4 regions of the Pantoea vagans genome follow, and region 1 is predicted to be linked to each of the others. Evidence: predicted binding sites of a transcription regulator. Region 1 holds the regulator's gene; each other region holds the start of a gene.
What was found. Region 1 encodes Fur, which represses iron uptake genes when iron is present. Its sites were predicted from a motif close to ATAATAATGAGAACNACTATCAA; they were not measured.

Region 1 (4,728 bases):
TGAACAATCTTCGCCTGATGCCACACCGATTCTGTTAATTCATGGCCTTTTTGGCAGCCTCGATAACCTGGGTGTACTGGCACGCGGAGTGCGCGATGCACGCCCAACGCTGCAAGTTGATGTGCGTAACCATGGGTTATCCGAACGCAGCGAGATCATGAATTATGCCGCGATGGCGCAAGACATCGTTGACACACTGGATGCTCACCAGATTGAACGTGCCAGCGTGATTGGCCATTCGATGGGCGGAAAGATCGCCATGGCATTGAGTGCCGTGGCACCGGAACGCATCGAGAAGATGGTGTTGATCGATATCGCCCCGGTTGATTACCAAACGCGCCGTCACGATGAAATCTTTGCCGCGATTCGTGCCGTGACCGCCGCAGGCGTGACGCGTCGGAGTGAAGCCGCAGAAGTGATGCGCCAGTACATCAACGAAGAGGGAGTCATTCAGTTCATCCTGAAATCGTTTGCCGAGGGGGAATGGCGCTTTAATGTCCCTGTCCTGTGGGATAACTACACCACGATTTCTGGTTGGGAAGCCATCCCTGCCTGGCCCCACCCGGCACTGTTTATTCGTGGTGGTGATTCGCCTTATCTGGACAATCAGCATCGCGATGCGCTGCTGCGTCAGTTCCCGCAGGCCCATGCACATGTGATCAGCGGTGCCGGTCACTGGGTGCACGCGGAAAAACCTGATGCGGTTTTGCGCGCGGTTCGTCGCTTTTTTAACCTGTAAAAGCAAAAGCTTGCTGTTAGCGGTTTAGGGTTGGCGTCACGGATGGCGCTGGAGTATGATGTCGCGCTAAAAATTTGCCGCGGATGATTTTTTCGCCGCGGTCGGGCCGATAATGTATAAATCGCGCAGCGCCTTTCCGCCGTTCGCGCCCACTCAGTTTCACAAATCATGGCAAAAGAACAGACAGACCGTACCACGCTCGATCTTTTTGCAGACGAGCGGCGTCCCGGTCGACCAAAAACCAGTCTGCTGACGCGTGACGAACAGTTACGTATCAACAAACGTAACCAGCTCAAGCGCGATAAAGTGCGTGGGCTGCGTCGTGTTGAGCTAAAGATGTCCAGCGAAGCTGTTGACGCACTTAACACCTTGGCCGATCAACAAAACATCAGTCGCAGCGAATTGATTGAACAAATGCTGCTGGCGCAACTCAAACTGTCTTAGCGTGTGCAGACCGCACACAGGAACACAAAGTTAAGGCTTTACACGTTCCGCGCTTTTCACTGGTCTGCTATCATTCGCTTAAATGTGCAGTCAACTGACTTACTTTCACAATCAGGATTTAAGAGGTTATCTAACCCATGGCAATCGTAGGCATTTTCTTCGGCAGCGATACCGGCAACACTGAAAACATTGCAAAAATGATCCAGAAACAACTGGGTAAAGATGTCGCCGAAGTGCATGACATTGCCAAGAGCACCAAAGAAGATCTCGCAGCGTTCGATATCCTGCTGCTGGGCATTCCGACCTGGTATTACGGCGAAGCACAGTGTGACTGGGATGATTTCTTCCCAACCCTGGAAGAGATTGATTTCAATGGCAAACTGGTTGCGCTGTTTGGTTGTGGTGACCAGGAAGATTATGCTGAGTACTTCTGCGACGCAATGGGCACCATTCGTGACATTATTGAGCCAAACGGTGCCGTTATTGTTGGGCACTGGCCAACGGAAGGTTATCACTTCGAAGCTTCGAAGGGCCTGGCAGACGACAAACACTTCCTGGGTCTGGCGATTGACGAAGACCGTCAGCCTGAACTGACCAACGAACGTGTTGATGCATGGGTGAAGCAGATTTTCGATGAGCTGCAACTAAAAGAGATCATCGAAGCCTGATCCCCTTCCCTACCCGATGTGAGCGGTGTCTCACATCGGAACAAAGGAATCTCCTATGAAAAAAATAGCGACGGTTTTTTAACTTTTCCCCGCAAATCTGTAGAATACCCGCAATGGTCATCCGCTTATTCCTCGCTCTTTAGAATGAGGCTGAGTGAAATGGAAACCCAAACCACTACGTTTCTCAATGGCATAAGCGATGTTTATCCTTACAGCTTTTGTTGATTTTACGCGACGCCTTGGTTTTCATTTCACTGCTTGGGTTCTATAATGAGACGCAAATGAGAATATGCGTGACCTAAACATTCAAGGCCTTTGAGCCGTAAGTGACTCGCAAAGTAACAGGACAATATCCGCATGACTGACAACAACTCCGCATTGAAGAAGGCTGGCCTGAAAGTCACTCTCCCAAGATTGAAAATTTTGGAAGTGCTTCAGGGACCAGGACCAGAGTCCCACCATGTCAGTGCGGAAGATTTGTACAAGCGCCTGATTGATATGGGCGAAGAGATTGGTCTGGCAACGGTATATCGCGTTCTTAACCAGTTTGATGACGCAGGTATCGTCACCCGTCATAACTTCGAAGGCGGTAAATCCGTATTCGAACTTACCCAGCAACATCACCACGATCATTTGATCTGCCTGGATTGTGGCAAAGTGATTGAATTTAGCGACGAATCAATTGAAACGCGTCAGCGTGAAATTGCGACTCGCCATGGCATTAAACTCAGCAACCACAGCCTGTACCTTTATGGTCACTGTGCGCTGGGAGACTGCCGCGAAGACGACACGCTCCACGACAAGTAATGACGTGTGCTATGCAATATAAAAAAACCGGTGCTCGTCACCGGTTTTTTTATGCCTGCAATCAGGCAACAAAGGTTTCGTGGAGATAGCGCCAGCGTGGAATGGTGGTGCTGCAGTCCAACACCGCCAGCGAAATGCGAGTCTGGTTAGTCCCGTTCATCATCTGTAATTCACGATACTGAATGGTAATCTCATCGCTTTGCTGAGAAATGATGGCATGTTCGCTGGTGGCGATTCGCATCCCCTCACGCTGACCGTGCAACTGACGAAACAGTGTTTCAGTCGCGTTCAGGTCCAGTTCTTTGCCAAGTGGTGTGACCATTTTGAATTCTGGATGAAAGTGCGACAGAAGCAGTTCCATGCTGTCATCGCTGCCCTCTGCTTGATTGAAAATACGTTCAATCAGCTGATGCAAAACCACCACACTGTGTTTAGCTTCCAACGCGAGACTTGTCATTTTTTTTCCTTTGATAACCCGCAGAGCCCTGTCTGAGAGCGGATAGCCTACCTGAAAAAAAGTTTTTGACACTCGCTAATGGGTTAATTTTACTAAAGTCAGAATTGTCGCAATAACAGCCAACAAGCAGATTTCACGGCCCGCAGCATAAATGGTTGCAGGAGGTGAATTACAGGCAATAAAAAAGGGCGATTGCTCGCCCTTAGATGATCATATTGTGCTATCGACAAACAGGATTACTCGCCGATTTTGGCAAAAGTATCACGTAGCCCGACAGTGCGGTTGAACACCAGTTTACCCGGCTGCGAATAGACGCTATCCGCACAGAAATAGCCTTCACGTTCAAACTGATACGGCGCAGTTACCGAAGCAGTACGCAAACCAGACTCGACAAAGCCCTGTTTGATTTCCAGTGAATTCGGGTTAATGGTGGTCAGGAAGTCCTCTGCCGCTGCCGGATTTGGCACGCTGAACAGACGATCATAAAGACGGAACTCAGCAGGCAGCGCGTGAATCGCTGACACCCAATGAATCACCCCTTTCACCTTGCGACCATCTGCAGGATCTTTGCTCAGCGTGTCGACATCACAGGTTGCATAGATGCAGGTGATGTTACCCTCTTCATCTTTTGCCACACGCTCAGCGCGGATCACATAAGCATTACGCAGACGCACTTCTTTACCCAGCACCAGACGCTTGTACTGCTTGTTGGCTTCTTCGCGGAAGTCAGCACGATCGATCCACACTTCGCGGCTGAACGACACTTCGCGGGTTCCCATCTCCGGCTTATTCGGATGATTAGGCATAGTCAGCGTTTCTTCATGGCCTGCTGGCAGATTCTCGATCACCACTTTCAGTGGATCAAGAACCGCCATGGCACGTGGTGCGTTCTCATTGAGATCGTCACGAATGCAAGATTCCAGCGAGGCCATCTCAACGATGTTGTCCTGCTTGGTGACACCGATACGACGACAGAATTCGCGAATGGACGCAGCGCTGTAGCCACGGCGGCGCAGACCTGAAACGGTCAGCATGCGTGGGTCATCCCAGCCTTCAACCACTTTCTCGGTAACCAGTTGCGTCAGCTTACGCTTCGACATCACCGCATATTCCAGATTCAGGCGCGAGAATTCGTACTGACGCGGATGCTGAGGAATGGTGATGTTGTCCAGTACCCAGTCGTACAAACGACGGTTGTCCTGGAACTCCAGGGTGCAGAGCGAGTGCGTAATGCCTTCGATGGCATCAGAGATGCAGTGAGTAAAGTCGTACATCGGGTAGATGCACCACTTATCACCGGTCTGGTGGTGGTCGGCAAACTTAATGCGATACAACACCGGATCGCGCATCACGATAAAGCTGGACGCCATGTCGATTTTTGCGCGCAGGCAAGCTTTACCCTCTTCGAAGCCGCCATCACGCATTTTCTGGAACAGCGCTAAGTTCTCTTCCACGCTGCGATCGCGATACGGGCTGTTTTTACCCGGTGCGGTCAGCGTGCCGCGGTATTCACGGATCTCATCCGCTGACAGTTCGTCAACGTAAGCCAGACCTTTATTGATCAGCTCAACCGCGTAGTTAAACAATTGGTCAAAGTAGTCTGAGGAGTAACG
Region 2 (4,728 bases), 2.0 Mb from region 1:
ATCGACATAGCGGTCGCCGAGGTAGCTGGACTTCGATTTACCTTCGTTATAGCTAAAGGCGAAGCGCGCGCTCAGGCCCTGCACTTCCTCGAACCAGGTACCGAAGTTCACTTTTCCACTCAGCTCTGCACCATAGATATAGGCTTTATCGCGGTTCTCTGCCTGATAAGTGGTGTAGATGTTGCTCGGAACGTTGGTGAATTTCTCCGGGTTGCTCGAACGCATGTAACGGTTGTATGCAATGAAGTTTTTATAGGCGTTATAGTAAACCGCCGTGTTCATTACCACGCCTTCAGTCGGCTGCCCTTTCAGGCCCCATTCGAAGTTGTTACTGGTTTCAGTTTTCAGATCCGGATTACCGATCAGCGCGTACTGCTGGCTGCCCGCGTAGCTGGAACCAAGGTTCCATGAACCATACAGCTGGCTGGCGTTCGGGAACTGCGCGCCACGCTTGTATTGCAGGTAGGTCATCAGGTTTGGCGTCAGCTCGTACTGGAATGCCAGTGACGGCAATACCTGAGTATCACTGTTGCCCGAGCCGTACAGCGTTTCCACTTCTGATTCGGTCAGTACGGTACTGCCGGTGGTCAGGCTGCTGAGGTTCTGCGGTTTGGTATTCTGGTACGCAACGCGCACGCCAGGGATCACCGACAGATTGTGGCTATCCAGATCAAAGTTGATCTTATCCTGCACGAAACCGCCCAGCGTGTAGCTGCGGCTGTCCGCTTCTGGCTGCATGATCACACTGAAAGTACTTGGCGTTGGCGATTGACGGAATGGACGTTCGGTATCTTCCAAACGACCATTCAGGCCCGCACTGATTTCATGGCGGCCCAGGGTTTTCGCCAGACGCGTTTCGAAGCCATAGCTGTCGGTATTGTAGTCCGAATAAACCGTTTCATAGGCTGACGCGCTGGAAGGCATGTAGGTGTTGTCATGCGCTTCGGTGTGCTGCCAATAGATACGCGTATTCAGGCTGTCGATGAAATCGTTATACGGCGTGTATTCGTCCGCCAGGCTCAAGCCAAAGCGACGGGTATCGCTCTGCTGCTGCGCGGTGCCATAAACGGTATTGCCGGAGGTATCCCAGCTGTCGTAATGGGTATGATTGGTTTTGTGGTAGAAGTCTGCGGTACCGGTGATTTTGTGCGCGTCATTTGGCTCCCACACCACGCTGCCCAGCAGTGCGTCAGAGTGCCAATTGGCGGGATAAGCGCCACGGCTGGCATCGTTATTCTGCGTTTCCTGACCATCGCGGCGGCTGTAAACAAAGATGCCGCGCAGCTCCTGATCGCCCGCTGCAGCGGTGATGCCGTTATGCCAGCTACGGTTGGAAGAGTCGAAATCACTCTGATAACCAAAGTAGGTTTCTTTGCCTGGGCGCAGGTGGTCATCTGGTGTCTTGTTACGGAATGACACTGCGCCGCCGATAGCGGTATTCGCTTGATCAACGGAGGTGGCGCCTTTATCGATATCCACGCGACCAAACATGTAAGGATCGATGTAGTCACGGCCAATGCCAAAGGTATCTAAACCGGCGCGGCTGACATAGCTACGTCCTGTGGCATCCGGCAGCGAAACCCCATCGACGTTGATATCGACACGGTTGCTCTCCAGACCACGGATGTTATAGCCGGTGTAACCTGCGCGGTCGAAGCCGCTTTTACCCGCTGAAGATCCACCGCTCGCACCAGTCGCGGTGACGCCCGGTTCGTAACGCATGATGGTACCGAAATCGTTGCCACCATCGCGCTGCATATCAGCGGCGGTAATGGTGCTTTTGCTTCCGGCCTGTTTTTCCAGTTTCGGCGCTGTTACCGTCATAACGGGTTCAGCAGCCGTGGTTTTATCAGAAGATAGGGCAAGTGTCGTGTTGTCGCTGGCGGCATAGCTGCAAACGGCGTGTATAGCGGAAGACAAAATGGCAACTTTAAACAGACGTTGCTGGGTCATTCCCTGAAAGAGTGAAGACATGCGCGAAATACCTGGTTAATTGTTAGTATTCGCTCACTGGATTGCCGCCAAAAAAACGCGATATGCGTTAAAAAACCGTAAAATGTGTGGACTTATTTTATGTAATAAATAATTTCGTCAGGAATGTAATGCAATTGGTAATCATTATCAATAAACTTTACACTAAGATGTATCTTAGACCGCACAATTTGTTAACTTGTTTATAATCAATAATTAAGAAGAGGCATGTTATGTCGCAAAAACCGGCTGTGACCATTTACTACTGCACTCAGTGCAACTGGCTGCTGCGATCGGCGTGGATGGCGCAGGAGTTGTTACATACTTTTGCTGAAGACTTAAGCGCAGTGACGTTAAAACCGGGTACTGGTGGTGTGTCTGAAATCAGTATCGATGGTCAGGTGATTTGGGAGCGTAAGCAGGAAGGCGGATTCCCGGATGCGGCGGCGCTGAAGCAGCGCGTGCGCGATTTCTGCTGGCCCGACCGCGAGCTGGGACATGTGGATAAGAAGAAGCCTGGCTAATCGAGGTGCGCATAAATGCGCACACTACATTCCGCAGCACACATTTGTAGGTGTCGCCATTAATGGCGACCGCAGCTAATTAACCCTCGGCCTCATGTTTCTGCGGCCATAACAGACGATCCTGCGCAGTACTCAGCGTCACAATCGCAGGATGATAGATAGCGAATGATTCCGCCAGCGGGCATACCATGTATTTACCTTGCTGGCTGGGCACAAACTCTGAGCGTGGCATAAACGCCGCTCCTTCAAAACCCTGCTCCATCATCTCCAGCACCAGCCGAGGTTCCGACACCTTGATGCTGATATTGACCTGACTGAGGCTGCTGAACAGCTTATTACGCAGCATCTCATAAGTGCCTTCACCGCCAATGCGGTGCAAGAGAATCAGTGGGATACCGCTGAGATCGGCGAAATTGAGGGTTTTTCCCGCCAGCATGGCGCTGTAATGTGCTGAAACCACGGTAATGGTATCGATGGGTTGCAACTCGCGTACAAACCAGGGGTGACGGTCTTGAGGTATCTGCATCAGAGCGATATCCACACTGTGATCGATCAGCATTGCTTCCAGATGACTGGAATCAGACACCACGACGTTGATGTCCCAGTCGGGGCGGTTTTGGTAATAATCCATCAGGATCGGCGTGAAGTAGCGCAGATAAAGGTAGGAGATACCGATGGTAACGCGGCGCTGTTTACGTGTGGCGATGGTCACTGTCTGTCGCTGCAAACTGTTGACCTGGCTGAGAATATCGCAGGCACGACGATAGAGAAAACTGCCCGCCTCAGTCAGCACCATGGCGCGCGATGTGCGGGTGAATAAGGGAGAACCGATCTCCTCTTCCAGCTCCTGCAAACGTTTTCCCAACGGCGGTTGTGCGATGTTCAATAGCTTCGCGGCTTTACTGATCGAGCCCTGTTCCGCTATCGTGCAAAAATAGTGCAATCGTTTCAGATCCATGGTGCCTCCACGCCTTATTCGCGCTTATTTTAACATGGCCAAAATCGATCCAACCGCGCTGAACGCAAGCTTAGTGGATATAGCTGCTCCACAAATGACTCACCGGCATCACCAGCACCAACGCCGGTAACATGTTGGCCACCGGGAAGGATTTAATCCCCGCGATACGAAAACCCGCTGCCAGCATCACAAACCCGCCAGCCGCCGTGAAGTCGCTCATCATCGGTGCCGTGGTGTGTGGCAAAATCAGCACCGCGGCGGAAGCCAGCACCAGTTGTACCAGCAACTGTGGCACAGCAATAACCGCCACCGCATACCCCAGCAGCGTGGCAAAAATCGCCGCCGTGAAGATATCCATGATCGATTTCACCAGCAGGATGTTGGCATCGTGCGTCATGCCTTCGGTCATGGCACCAATAATGCCGGTACCACTGGCACAGAACAGCACCATGATCGCCACATACTTCTCGGTGAACGCTTCACCGCTCAGGCCGCCTTCGGCAGGCTGGCTTTGAAAGCGACTCACCAGCCCTTTCGCCAGATTTCCCAAACGGCCAATCTTCTCCTCCAGATAAACCAGTTCACCGATGGCGGCTCCGAGGATCAGCGCCAGGATCACCGCAGGCATACTGTGGATCTTACCGATCAGCACAATTCCGAGGCCCATCGACGACAGGCCGAAGGTCATTGGCAACGCGACGCGCAGCCTTTCAGGCACTTTGGTGCCGAGAAAAGCGCCCACCAGCCCGCCAATCAGCACGGCACTGCCGTTGACAAAGGGTCCCACTACCATAATTTTCTCCTTACTTATCGTTGTTATTTTCACCCCAGCGTTTGAGATTGCCCACGTCGAGATCGAACAGATCAAGGGCGCGCGCCACACTGTGATGCACCATCTCATCCACCGACTGCGGCTGCTGATAGAAGGCGGGAACCGGAGGGTAGATAATGCCGCCCATCTCGGTCACCGCTTGCATATTGCGGATGTGTGCCAGATTGAGCGGCGTTTCACGCACCATCAGTACCAACCGACGCCGTTCTTTGAGAATCACATCAGCTGAACGCGTCAGTAGATTACTGGTCAGCCCATGAGCAATCGAGGCCAACGAGTTCATTGAGCAGGGCGCAATCAACATGCCGAGCGTTTTAAAAGATCCGCTGGAGATAGAAGCCCCCAGGTTGCTGATGCTGTGAACCTCATCGGCTAAATCCACCACATCCTGCCGTTGCCAGTGGGTTTCCATTGAGCGTGTCACTTCTGCCCCCTTGGTCACC
Region 3 (4,728 bases), 720 kb from region 1:
TGGCTGCATGCGTGCGTCGAGAATACGCAATCCGGTATTCCACACCGGGAAACCAATTGGCACGCTGGCACCTTCTACTGCCGCCAGCGCCTCACCAAAGGCCGGATACCAGCTGACATCCACCGCTGCTTCGGTTGGGCCATACAGGTTGTGCAGCGGTACATGCGTCAGCTTTTCCCACTCGCGTGACAGATCGGTCGGCAGGGCTTCACCACTGCAGAAAACATTACGCAAGCTGGTGCAGCAGGCGATGGCGGCCGGTGTATCCAGGGCCGCGACAAAGGCCGCCAGCATCGAGGGTACGAAATGCGTGGTGGTGACTTTGTAGCGGGCAAACAGTTGCTGCAGCGCTTCAGGATCGCGGTGCGCCTCCGGCGGAGCCATCACCAACTGCGCGCCGACCAGCAGCGGCCAGAAGAACTCCCATACGGAGACATCAAAGCTACTCGGCGTTTTCTGTAGCACTACGTCGTCGGCTTGCAGCGGGTAGCAATCCTGCATCCACAACAGGCGATTGACGATGGCCTCATGCCCCACCAGTACGCCTTTTGGACGGCCCGTTGAACCGGAGGTGTAGATGATGTAAGCCCCATCCTGCGGTGTCGGCGCACTGGCAGGTTGCGGAGCATCCGTGTGGGCGTAGAGCGCATCAAAATGCAGCTGGTTAACCGTGGCGATGGCCTGGAAACGTGCGCTGAGTTCCGCTGAGGTGATCAAGGTTTTCGGTGCGGCGTCTTCCAGCATCAGCTGTAAACGTTCGTCAGGATAGCCGGTATCAAGTGGCAGATAGGCCGCACCCAGCGAAACAATTGCCTGAAGCGCCAATGAAAGCTGCACCGAACGCGGCAGTGCCACCGCCACGATATCGCCGCGCTGTACACCGGCGGCACGCAGATCGTCTGCCAGCGCGAACAGTTGCTGCTGCATTTCGCGGTAGCTAAGTTGATGCACGGCATCCGCCAACGCCGGTGCATCCGGCGTGCGCTCAACCTGTTGTGCCAGCAACGAAGCCAGGGTTTCTGCGGGGACAGGATGTGCCGTCTGGTTGATGCCAGCAATTTGCGCATGTTCTTCGACGGTCAGCAGATCAAGTTCACCCAACGGGCGCTGCGGTTGCTCGGCAAGCTGCTTCAGCAGCAGGTCAAAGCGGCTGGTATGACGGTGCAGCGTGGATTCGCTGTAACGTTGCGCATTGGCCAGCAGCTCCAGCGTCAGTTCACCCTGTTCACTGATATAGATAGCGATCTCCAGATCGCGTACCGGGCCAGAGGCCAACTGATGCGTTATCCCCTCAACGCCGGCAAAATCGAGTTGGTAATCAAACATCTTGAGGTTGATCACTGGGCCGTACAGCGGATCGCCATCGCCCAATCGGCCGAGGTCACGCTGTACCTGTTCGGCATCATAGCGCTGGTGGCGGCGCATTTTCTTCACTTCACCCGCCAGCTGCGCTGCCAGCGCAGAGATCGGTTGAGTGGGATCGTAGTGCACCGCCATCGGCAGCACATTGATCACCGGGCCCGTAGCGCACAGTGCGGCAGAACCAATGCGTCGCATAAAGATGAAGCCGGCGGCGAAGTCGTTCTGACCACTGAGTCGCGCGAGCCACAGCGCAACCAGGGCAAAGGCTAAATCAGCGGCGCTGGATTGCGGATGCTGGTTGATCAAGGTCTGAAACGTGGCGCGATCGAGCGTGACGCTATGACGCAGGATATCGGTGGTGGCGCTTTGCCCGGCCAGTGGTAACGGCGACAGGGAAGCGGGTGAGGGCAGTGCGGCCCCTTTTTCCCGCCAGAAATCGCGGTCACGCGTGAAGGATGAGGATTCCTGATAGCGCTGATACTCTTCCACCACTTCGCTAAACGGAATAAACGGGGTGGGTTCGGCATCCTGTTGCTGAACGGCGGCGCTGTAGAGGTTGGCAATGCGGCGCGTGATGGCGGTAAAGCTGAAACCATCCACCACCAAATGATGGTAGCGCTGATACCAGAACCAGTGCTGATCGCCAATGCGATAAAGGCAGTGATGCCACAGTTTAGCCCCGCTCAACACGCGTAAATCACCGTTCATATCTTCACGCATTAATGCGCGGGCTTTGGCGGCAGCATCGGCTTCATCGCGCAAATCCACAATCTGCGGTGCGCTGAACGTTTGCGGCTGTGCCCATTGCAGTGCTTCCCCCTCGACTTCACCAAACGCCATGTTGAGCGTATCGGCTTCCTGCATGCCTGCCACGATGGCTTGTGCTAACAAGGCGCTGTTAATCGCACCCTGTAATTCAACAAAGTGCGCCACGGCATAGGCGTTGTGGTGTTGGGTCAGCTGATCGGCAATCCAGATGCCGGGCTGTGCCGCCACCAGCGGCAGAGTGTGTTGGTCAGTCATGGTTTTGTTCATCAGAGATTCAGACATCGTTGCTCCGGTTTGCGTCCTGAGTGAGGAAATTTAAGTCGGATTGCGCCACAGAGCTTGCAGACCGTCGAGCAGCCCACCGCGCCAACATAGCGCGTCGTGACCACCCTCAACCGGTTGGTAATTCACCTGGTAACCGGCAGCAGTAAGTTGTTGTTCTAATTGTTGATTGGCTTGCAGAATCAGGCCTTCTCGTTTGCCGGCTTCCAGCCAGAAACGCAGCGGGTATTGAGGCGCTAAGCCGCCATCTAATGCCTGTAACAGCCAGCCGTGCGGATTGCCACGTTCCGGCCACCAGAACGACCCGGAGAGGCTCAGCGCGTTGCCGAAAGTCTCCGGGAAATGCAGGGCGGCGAAAACCGATGCCAGCCCACCGAAGCTTTGTCCGGCCACCAGCGTGCTGTCTGCCTGCTGGCGATACGGCGCCCATGCCGCGACCTGTGGCAGTAACTCCTGCTGCATGGCCTGCCAGAATTGCGGGTTGCAGGGCAATTCCCGGCTGCGGTGTTCGCGGTCAATGATGTCGATAAACAGATAGACCGCGGCGGGTAGTTTGCCGCTGTCCGTGAGCTGTTGCAGCGGGCCAGCAATCGGCATTTGGTTAGCCCAGAATTGCCCATCCAGCAGGATCGCCAGCGGGCGCTGTGCGGGATCTGACGCGCCGGTGGTGTAAATCCAGACCTTACGGCTGTTGCCTAACAGAGCGCTATCCCACTGATATTGCTGCAGAGATATCTCAGGCGCGCTGCCATCGTCCACCGCTTGCCAGATTTGCTGATTAGGTGCCTGCGGCAAGTGCAGCGGAGAAACGCCCATTCCGCGTCCACCCGCCCAGCCACGCAGTTTATTCAGCGGATCGGCCTTTGCCGTGTGGAATTTTTCACGCCACCAGTTGCGCAGGTTGTACATGTCGGCTTCGCCGGAGAAATCCGTGGCATGCTCATCGGGCATCAGGCAGTAGCTGCCGCGCCAGTTTGCTGGAAGGGTGGTTTGCCAGTACCACACATCCGTGTCTGTCACGCGTACCAGTGATTGCGGTGGTCGCTTTTGGTGATGATCGGTCACGCCGGTGATGTTGATCCACACGCGCTGGGTCCCCGATGCTTTTTCACTGCCTTGCGGGTCGCGCCAGAAGAAGGTCACCAGACAGGTGCCATCCGGTTGTGGCTCGATACGTGGAATACCTTGAGATTGTTGCTCCTGCCACCAGGCTTCGCTACCGGTTACATCATTTCGCCAGGTCATAGGGGCTGCCAGTTACTGTGTAGGGGAAGATTTACATAAGATTAATAATTAATACTATTGATAACTATTTGCATTTGCAATAGGGTGTTTCCGCTCAAAAAGAGCACGCGCGTTCCGCCTGGCTCTTTCCTTCCTGGAAGGTTATGCCACGGATAGCACTGCCAGGACTGGAACTCGGCGCGATTAGGACAGGGATATTCTCACCGGCTCGCCAGCCAAGCATCCAACGATGTTGCTACTGGCCATCCAGGAATGAAAAAAATGACGCGTTACTCAAAACTATCATTAGCTATTTTGATTGAACTGGGGCTCAGCGCCTCACTGCTCTCCGGCAGCGCCTGGGCAGCAGACACTTCCAGCAAGACGACCAGCAGCCAATCTACCGCCGACGCCGAATCCATGAACGGCGGCACCTTAATGGTGACGGCCCAGCAGCAAAACCTGCAGGCACCCGGCGTGTCGACCATCACCGCCGATGAAATTAAAAAGCATCCCCCGGCGCGTGATGTTTCAGAAATCATTCGTACCATGCCAGGCGTGAACCTCACCGGTAACTCCACCAGCGGCCAGCGCGGTAACAATCGTCAGATTGATATTCGCGGCATGGGCCCGGAAAACACCCTGATTATGGTGGATGGCATGCCGATCACCAGCCGCAACTCGGTGCGTTTAGGCTGGCGTGGCGAGCGTGATACGCGCGGTGACACCAACTGGGTGCCACCGGAGATGATCGACCACATTGACGTGATTCGCGGTCCGGCTGCGGTGCGCTACGGTAACGGCGCTGCGGGTGGCGTGGTGAATATCATCACCAAAAAAAATAACGACCAGCAGTGGCACGGCTCCTGGAATACCTACCTCAATGCGCCGGAACATAAATCGGAAGGGTCAACCAAGCGCACTAACTTCAGCCTTGAAGGGCCGCTGGGTGACGATGTTAACTTCCGTCTGTACGGTGGCTTAGCCAAAACTCAGGCCGATGCCTACGATATCAACGAAGGCCACGCTGCCGATCGTACCGGTTCGTATGCGGGTAGCTATCCATCGGGCCGTGAAGGGTCGGTGAACAAA
Region 4 (4,728 bases), 720 kb from region 1:
ACCAAAATCGGATTGTTAATCCCCTGTTTTTTAGCCGCCGCGAAATGCTGCCGCAACTGTTGTTGAAAATCCCCCTGCAACAGCGCCGCATCAGCAACGGATGCAGTGATGGTGGTATAACACCCCTGCGTTGCGAGGCTGCGCCAGGGCGAGGTAAAAAGGAACCCACGGCATAACGCGGAAAAATCCTTCAATAAGGCATTTTCAAACATGGATGATTCCACCATAATTTTCACCTATAAATGATAAGATTATTAAGAATGATTATCATTTTTATTATGGGCCTGTAACCTACGTCGATTGGGCAAAAGAGTCAATCCATTCGCGGGATTTCCAGCGTGTTTCGGCGTAATCGGACGCTAACGTCACCCAGGGCAATATGCTAAAAAGTGGACCAAAACTTATGAATAAATGCGGTTTATGGGGCCTCTCGGCCCTGATTTTTGTTTTCCAGGCGTTTAGCGGATTGGCACAGGCCGAGCAGGGCTGGCCGCGTACCCTTCAGGGAGCGAATGGTCCCGTGACCATCAGCAAAGCACCGCAGCGCATTGTGTCCACCAGCGTCACTTTGACGGGTTCATTGCTGGCGATTGATGCACCGGTTATTGCCTCCGGCGCGACCGCTCCCAACAGCCGTCTTGCTGACGATCAGGGCTTTTTCCGCCAGTGGGGCGATGTGGCGAAACAGCGCCATCTTAAACGTCTCTATATTGGTGAACCCAGTGCCGAAGCCGTGGCGGCTGAAGCGCCGGATCTGATTCTGGTCAGCGCGACCGGCAACGACTCGGCGATCAAACTTGCCAGCCAGCTTTCCGCTATCGCGCCAACCCTGGTGGTCAATTACGACGACAAAAGTTGGCAGGATGTGGTGACGCTGCTTGGCCAGGCGACCGGCCATGAAGCTCAGGCCGCACAGCGTGTTAAGGCGTTTGACGACCGTGAAGCGGCCTTAAAGAAAGCCATCACGTTGCCGCCGCAACCGGTCTCTGCGATGGTGTGGAACGGCGATGGTCGTGCCGTCAACGTATGGACCGCAGAATCGGCGCAGGGCAAGTTGTTAGAGCAGCTGGGTTTCACCCTCGCCGAACCGCCTGCCTCCGTTCAACAGGGCCACAGCATGGGCCAGCGTAAAGACATCATTCAGTTGTCGGGCGAAAACGTGGGCAGCGGTCTGACGGGCAAGACGTTCCTGCTGTTCGCCGCTGACGAGAAAACCACGCAGTCAGTGCTGAGTAATCCGTTCCTGGCGCAAAATTCAGCGGTGACGCAGAAACAGGTCTTCCCGCTGGGTGTCGATTCGTTCCGTCTGGATTACTACAGCGCCAGCAATCTGCTGGCGCGTCTGGAAAAACTGTTCGTTAAATCATGATGAGGGTTGCGCCAGCTCCGGGGCTGGCGCGTGGTAACGGCGCAACCGCCACATCACCCACCACATCATGATGCCCAGCAGCGCTGCCGTAAAACCAAACACTGCGGCAGCCTGGGGCGGCAGTAACCATGATCCCATCGCACCAATCATTGCCGCGCCAATTGCATCACCGGTGACGTTTTGCGCCGTCCACAGTCCGTTAATACGCCCCAGTAAGTGGTCTGGCGTCAGCACCTGGATCATCGCGTACTGCACAAGACTGTTGATGGCGCTGAAATAACCAAAGGCTACCAGGCACAGCAGCGCCAGCAGTAAGTTGGGCATCAGGCTGAATAATCCCAGGGCGATAAACGCCGCCACTGCACTCCCCAGTACCAGCTGTCCCGGTCGGGCGGCATGCTTGAGTTTGCCACTGGTCAACGCGCCAATCGCGGCTCCGAGGGGCACGGCAGCATAGAGCATACCAAATTGGTTAGCGCTTACTGACCAGTGTGGGGCCAGCGCCGGGTACAGCACGCGTATTGCGCTGGAGAGGGTCACCAGCGCACCAATCAATGCCACCATGCCGACTATCGGGCTGGCAAACAGGAACTGTATGCCTGCAGCGAGTGACTTCAACGGATGTTCACGCGGCTGTGGCGGTGGCGCTAACTGCGGCAGCTTTAGCAGCGTCAGCACGGTTAACAGTGTGCCGAACGCGGCCAAGCCGTAGTTCCACACCACGCCACCGTGCGCGATCACCAGTCCAGCAATCGCAGGCGAGAGAATCGAACCAAAGCGGACCGTCAACATGGTGATCGCCCCAGCCTGCATAATGTTTTCGCGACCCACCAGCGCGGGCGTCGCTGCCAGCAGGGCGGTGACGCCAATGGCGCCGAAGAAGCCATCCCAGAATCCCAGCAGATAAACCGCCATCAGCGACGGCTGCGGTAGCGCGGCATTTATCGCCAGGGCGATGAAACCTAAACCGCAGGTTGAACGGGCAATCAGTATCAGCTTTTTACGTTCGTAACGATCGGCGAGCACGCCACCAGTTAACAGACCGATAAACATGCCCGAGGCGGCCAGCGTCACCGCTAATCCCACCAGCAACGGTGATTGCGTCATGTGCTGAATTTGCACCGGCACTGCGACGGCCAGCATCCCCAATGCAACAATCGAGATAAATCGAGCGATAAACACCGCGCGAAATGCCGCATGGGTTTTCAGCAGGGAGAGATCGATAAAGTGGGAGGATTTGTTCATATGTTCGCCTTTTTGCACCAATTTTCCTCATCGTCCGCGAGGCGAGTCATGGTAACATAGGCGAACGCGAGTAATAACGATAACCATTATCAAATTGCGTTGCGCATGCGACGACGTTGAACAGTGAAGGTTTAGAACGATGCGCCAGTTCCGTGCATTAGCAGGCTCAGGGATTCTGCTCATGCTCCTCATCGCGCTCAGCTTAATGCTGGGGGCCAAATCAATACCGCTTGCCGATGTCTATCATTCGCTGACCTCCAGCTGTAACAGCGCAGAGTGTGTGATTGTGCGCGACGCGCGCTTGCCGCGAACGCTGGCTGGGCTACTCGCAGGGGTGGCGCTTGGGTTGGCGGGGGCCTTGATGCAAAGCCTGACGCGTAATCCATTGGCCGATCCCGGCATTCTTGGGGTGAATGCCGGTGCCGGATTTGCCGTGGTGATTGGCATTGCGCTGTTTGGCGCCGATTCGCCGCTCGACTGGCTCGGATTTGCGTTTGCCGGCGCGTTACTGGCCTCGCTGCTGGTGGCGATGACCGGTGCGATTGGCGGTGGCCGCGTCAACCCAGTGCGCCTGACGTTAGCCGGCGTGGCGCTGGGCGCGGTGCTGGATGGCCTGACATCGGGCCTGTCGCTCCTCAATCCTGATATTTATGACCATCTGCGTTTCTGGCACAGCGGCTCACTGGATATTCGCAACTTTGAGGTGCTGCGCACCTTGTTTCCGGCGGTGCTCATCGGAAGCGTGATAGCGTTTTGCCTGTCGCAGGCGCTGAACAGTTTGAGCATGGGCGGCGATATGGCAACGGCGCTCGGAACGCGCGTGGCGCGTACGCAGCTGCTGGGGTTGCTGGCTATCGCCCTCCTGTGTGGAGCGGCAACGGCAGCGGTGGGCCCGATTGCTTTTATCGGTCTGATGACACCGCATTTTGCACGCTGGCTGGTGGGTAACGATCACCGCTGGATGCTGCCGGCCACCGCGATCATCACCCCGATTCTGCTGCTGGCGGCGGATATTCTGGGCCGCCTGCTGGTTGCAGGTGAACTGCGTGTCTCAATTGTCACCGCGATGCTGGGCGCTCCCGTGCTGATTGTGCTGGTACGTCGTCAACTCGGTCGAGGTGGCCTATGACGCGCCGTGTTCTGCTGCACACCACATGGCTGACCTTGACCTGCTTGCTGCTGGCTTATCTGGCAATGACGCGCGGCGCATTGCCGATTGGCGCAGAACAGTTCTGGCAGGTGCTGCTGGGGGAAGGGGCCAGTAACGTTAAGCTGATCGTGCTGGAGTGGCGACTGCCGCGCGTGCTGATGGCGCTGCTGATTGGCGCAGCCCTCGGGGTGAGCGGCGCCATTTTCCAGTCTCTACTGCGCAATCCCCTCGGCAGCCCGGATATTCTGGGCTTTAACACCGGTGCCTACAGCGGCGTATTGGTGGCATTGGTGCTGTTCAATCAGGGCATCGCGGCCATGACCGGTGCCGCGCTGGTGGGCGGGGTCGGAACCGCGGCGCTGGTGTACCTGTTTGCCTGGCGCAACGGTGTTGAAACCTTCCGCCTGATTATTGTTGGCATTAGCGTGCGCGCGTTACTGATGGCGCTCAATGCCTGGCTTATTATCAGTGCCTCACTGGAATCGGCGCTGAGTGCCGGTTTATGGAGCGCAGGATCGCTGAACGGCATCACCTGGGCAAAAACCCCGCCGGTGATTGCGGTGCTGTTGTTGTCTCTGTTGTTGATGGCGTTGCTGACGCGGCGGATGCGCCTGCTGGAGATGGGCGATGACACAGCCAGCGCCCTCGGCGTGCCCGTCGAGCGCAGCCGCATGTGGTTGATGCTGATTGGCGTGGTGTTGACGGCAGCGTCAACGGCGCTGGTGGGGCCGATCTCCTTTGTGGCGTTACTGGCCCCGCAGATTGCACGCCGACTGGGCGGCGGTGAGAAAGGTGCTTTGCTGCTGGCATCACTGTGTGGGGCATTGCTGCTGATTGCCGCAGATTTTGCCGCACAGCATCTGTTCCTGCCTTATCAATTACCGGTTGGCGTGATCACCGTCAGCCTGGGTGGACTCTATCTGATTGCGTTACTGGTGCGGGAGGCGCGACGCCAATGATCGAT

Region 2: the regulator Fur is predicted to act here: its motif matches at 2,103-2,125, upstream of LK04_RS02610 (TonB-dependent hemoglobin/transferrin/lactoferrin family receptor).
Region 3: the regulator Fur is predicted to act here: its motif matches at 3,709-3,731, upstream of fes (enterochelin esterase).
Region 4: the regulator Fur is predicted to act here: its motif matches at 2,685-2,707, upstream of fepD (Fe(3+)-siderophore ABC transporter permease).

What each region holds. Positions count from the first base shown of each region.
Region 1 is NZ_CP011427.1:2,825,764-2,830,491, forward strand. Features, by position in the region: gene ybfF (esterase) at 1-739, shown strand, start outside; gene ybfE (LexA regulated protein) at 908-1,183, shown strand; gene fldA (flavodoxin FldA) at 1,321-1,851, shown strand; gene fur (ferric iron uptake transcriptional regulator) at 2,209-2,658, shown strand; gene LK04_RS13215 (hypothetical protein) at 2,720-3,115, opposite strand; gene glnS (glutamine--tRNA ligase) at 3,352-4,728, opposite strand, start outside.
Region 2 is NZ_CP011427.1:545,222-549,949, reverse strand. Features, by position in the region: gene LK04_RS02610 (TonB-dependent hemoglobin/transferrin/lactoferrin family receptor) at 1-1,974, opposite strand, end outside; gene LK04_RS02605 (SelT/SelW/SelH family protein) at 2,205-2,495, shown strand; gene LK04_RS02600 (LysR family transcriptional regulator) at 2,575-3,453, opposite strand; gene LK04_RS02595 (DUF554 domain-containing protein) at 3,524-4,246, opposite strand; gene LK04_RS02590 (UbiX family flavin prenyltransferase) at 4,257-4,728, opposite strand, start outside.
Region 3 is NZ_CP011427.1:3,541,209-3,545,936, reverse strand. Features, by position in the region: gene LK04_RS16485 (enterobactin synthase subunit F) at 1-2,412, opposite strand, end outside; gene fes (enterochelin esterase) at 2,446-3,657, opposite strand; gene LK04_RS16475 (TonB-dependent siderophore receptor) at 3,919-4,728, shown strand, end outside.
Region 4 is NZ_CP011427.1:3,548,292-3,553,019, reverse strand. Features, by position in the region: gene LK04_RS16515 (isochorismate synthase) at 1-227, opposite strand, end outside; gene fepB (Fe2+-enterobactin ABC transporter substrate-binding protein) at 404-1,369, shown strand; gene entS (enterobactin transporter EntS) at 1,364-2,614, opposite strand; gene fepD (Fe(3+)-siderophore ABC transporter permease) at 2,754-3,743, shown strand; gene fepG (iron-enterobactin ABC transporter permease) at 3,740-4,723, shown strand; gene LK04_RS16490 (ATP-binding cassette domain-containing protein) at 4,720-4,728, shown strand, end outside.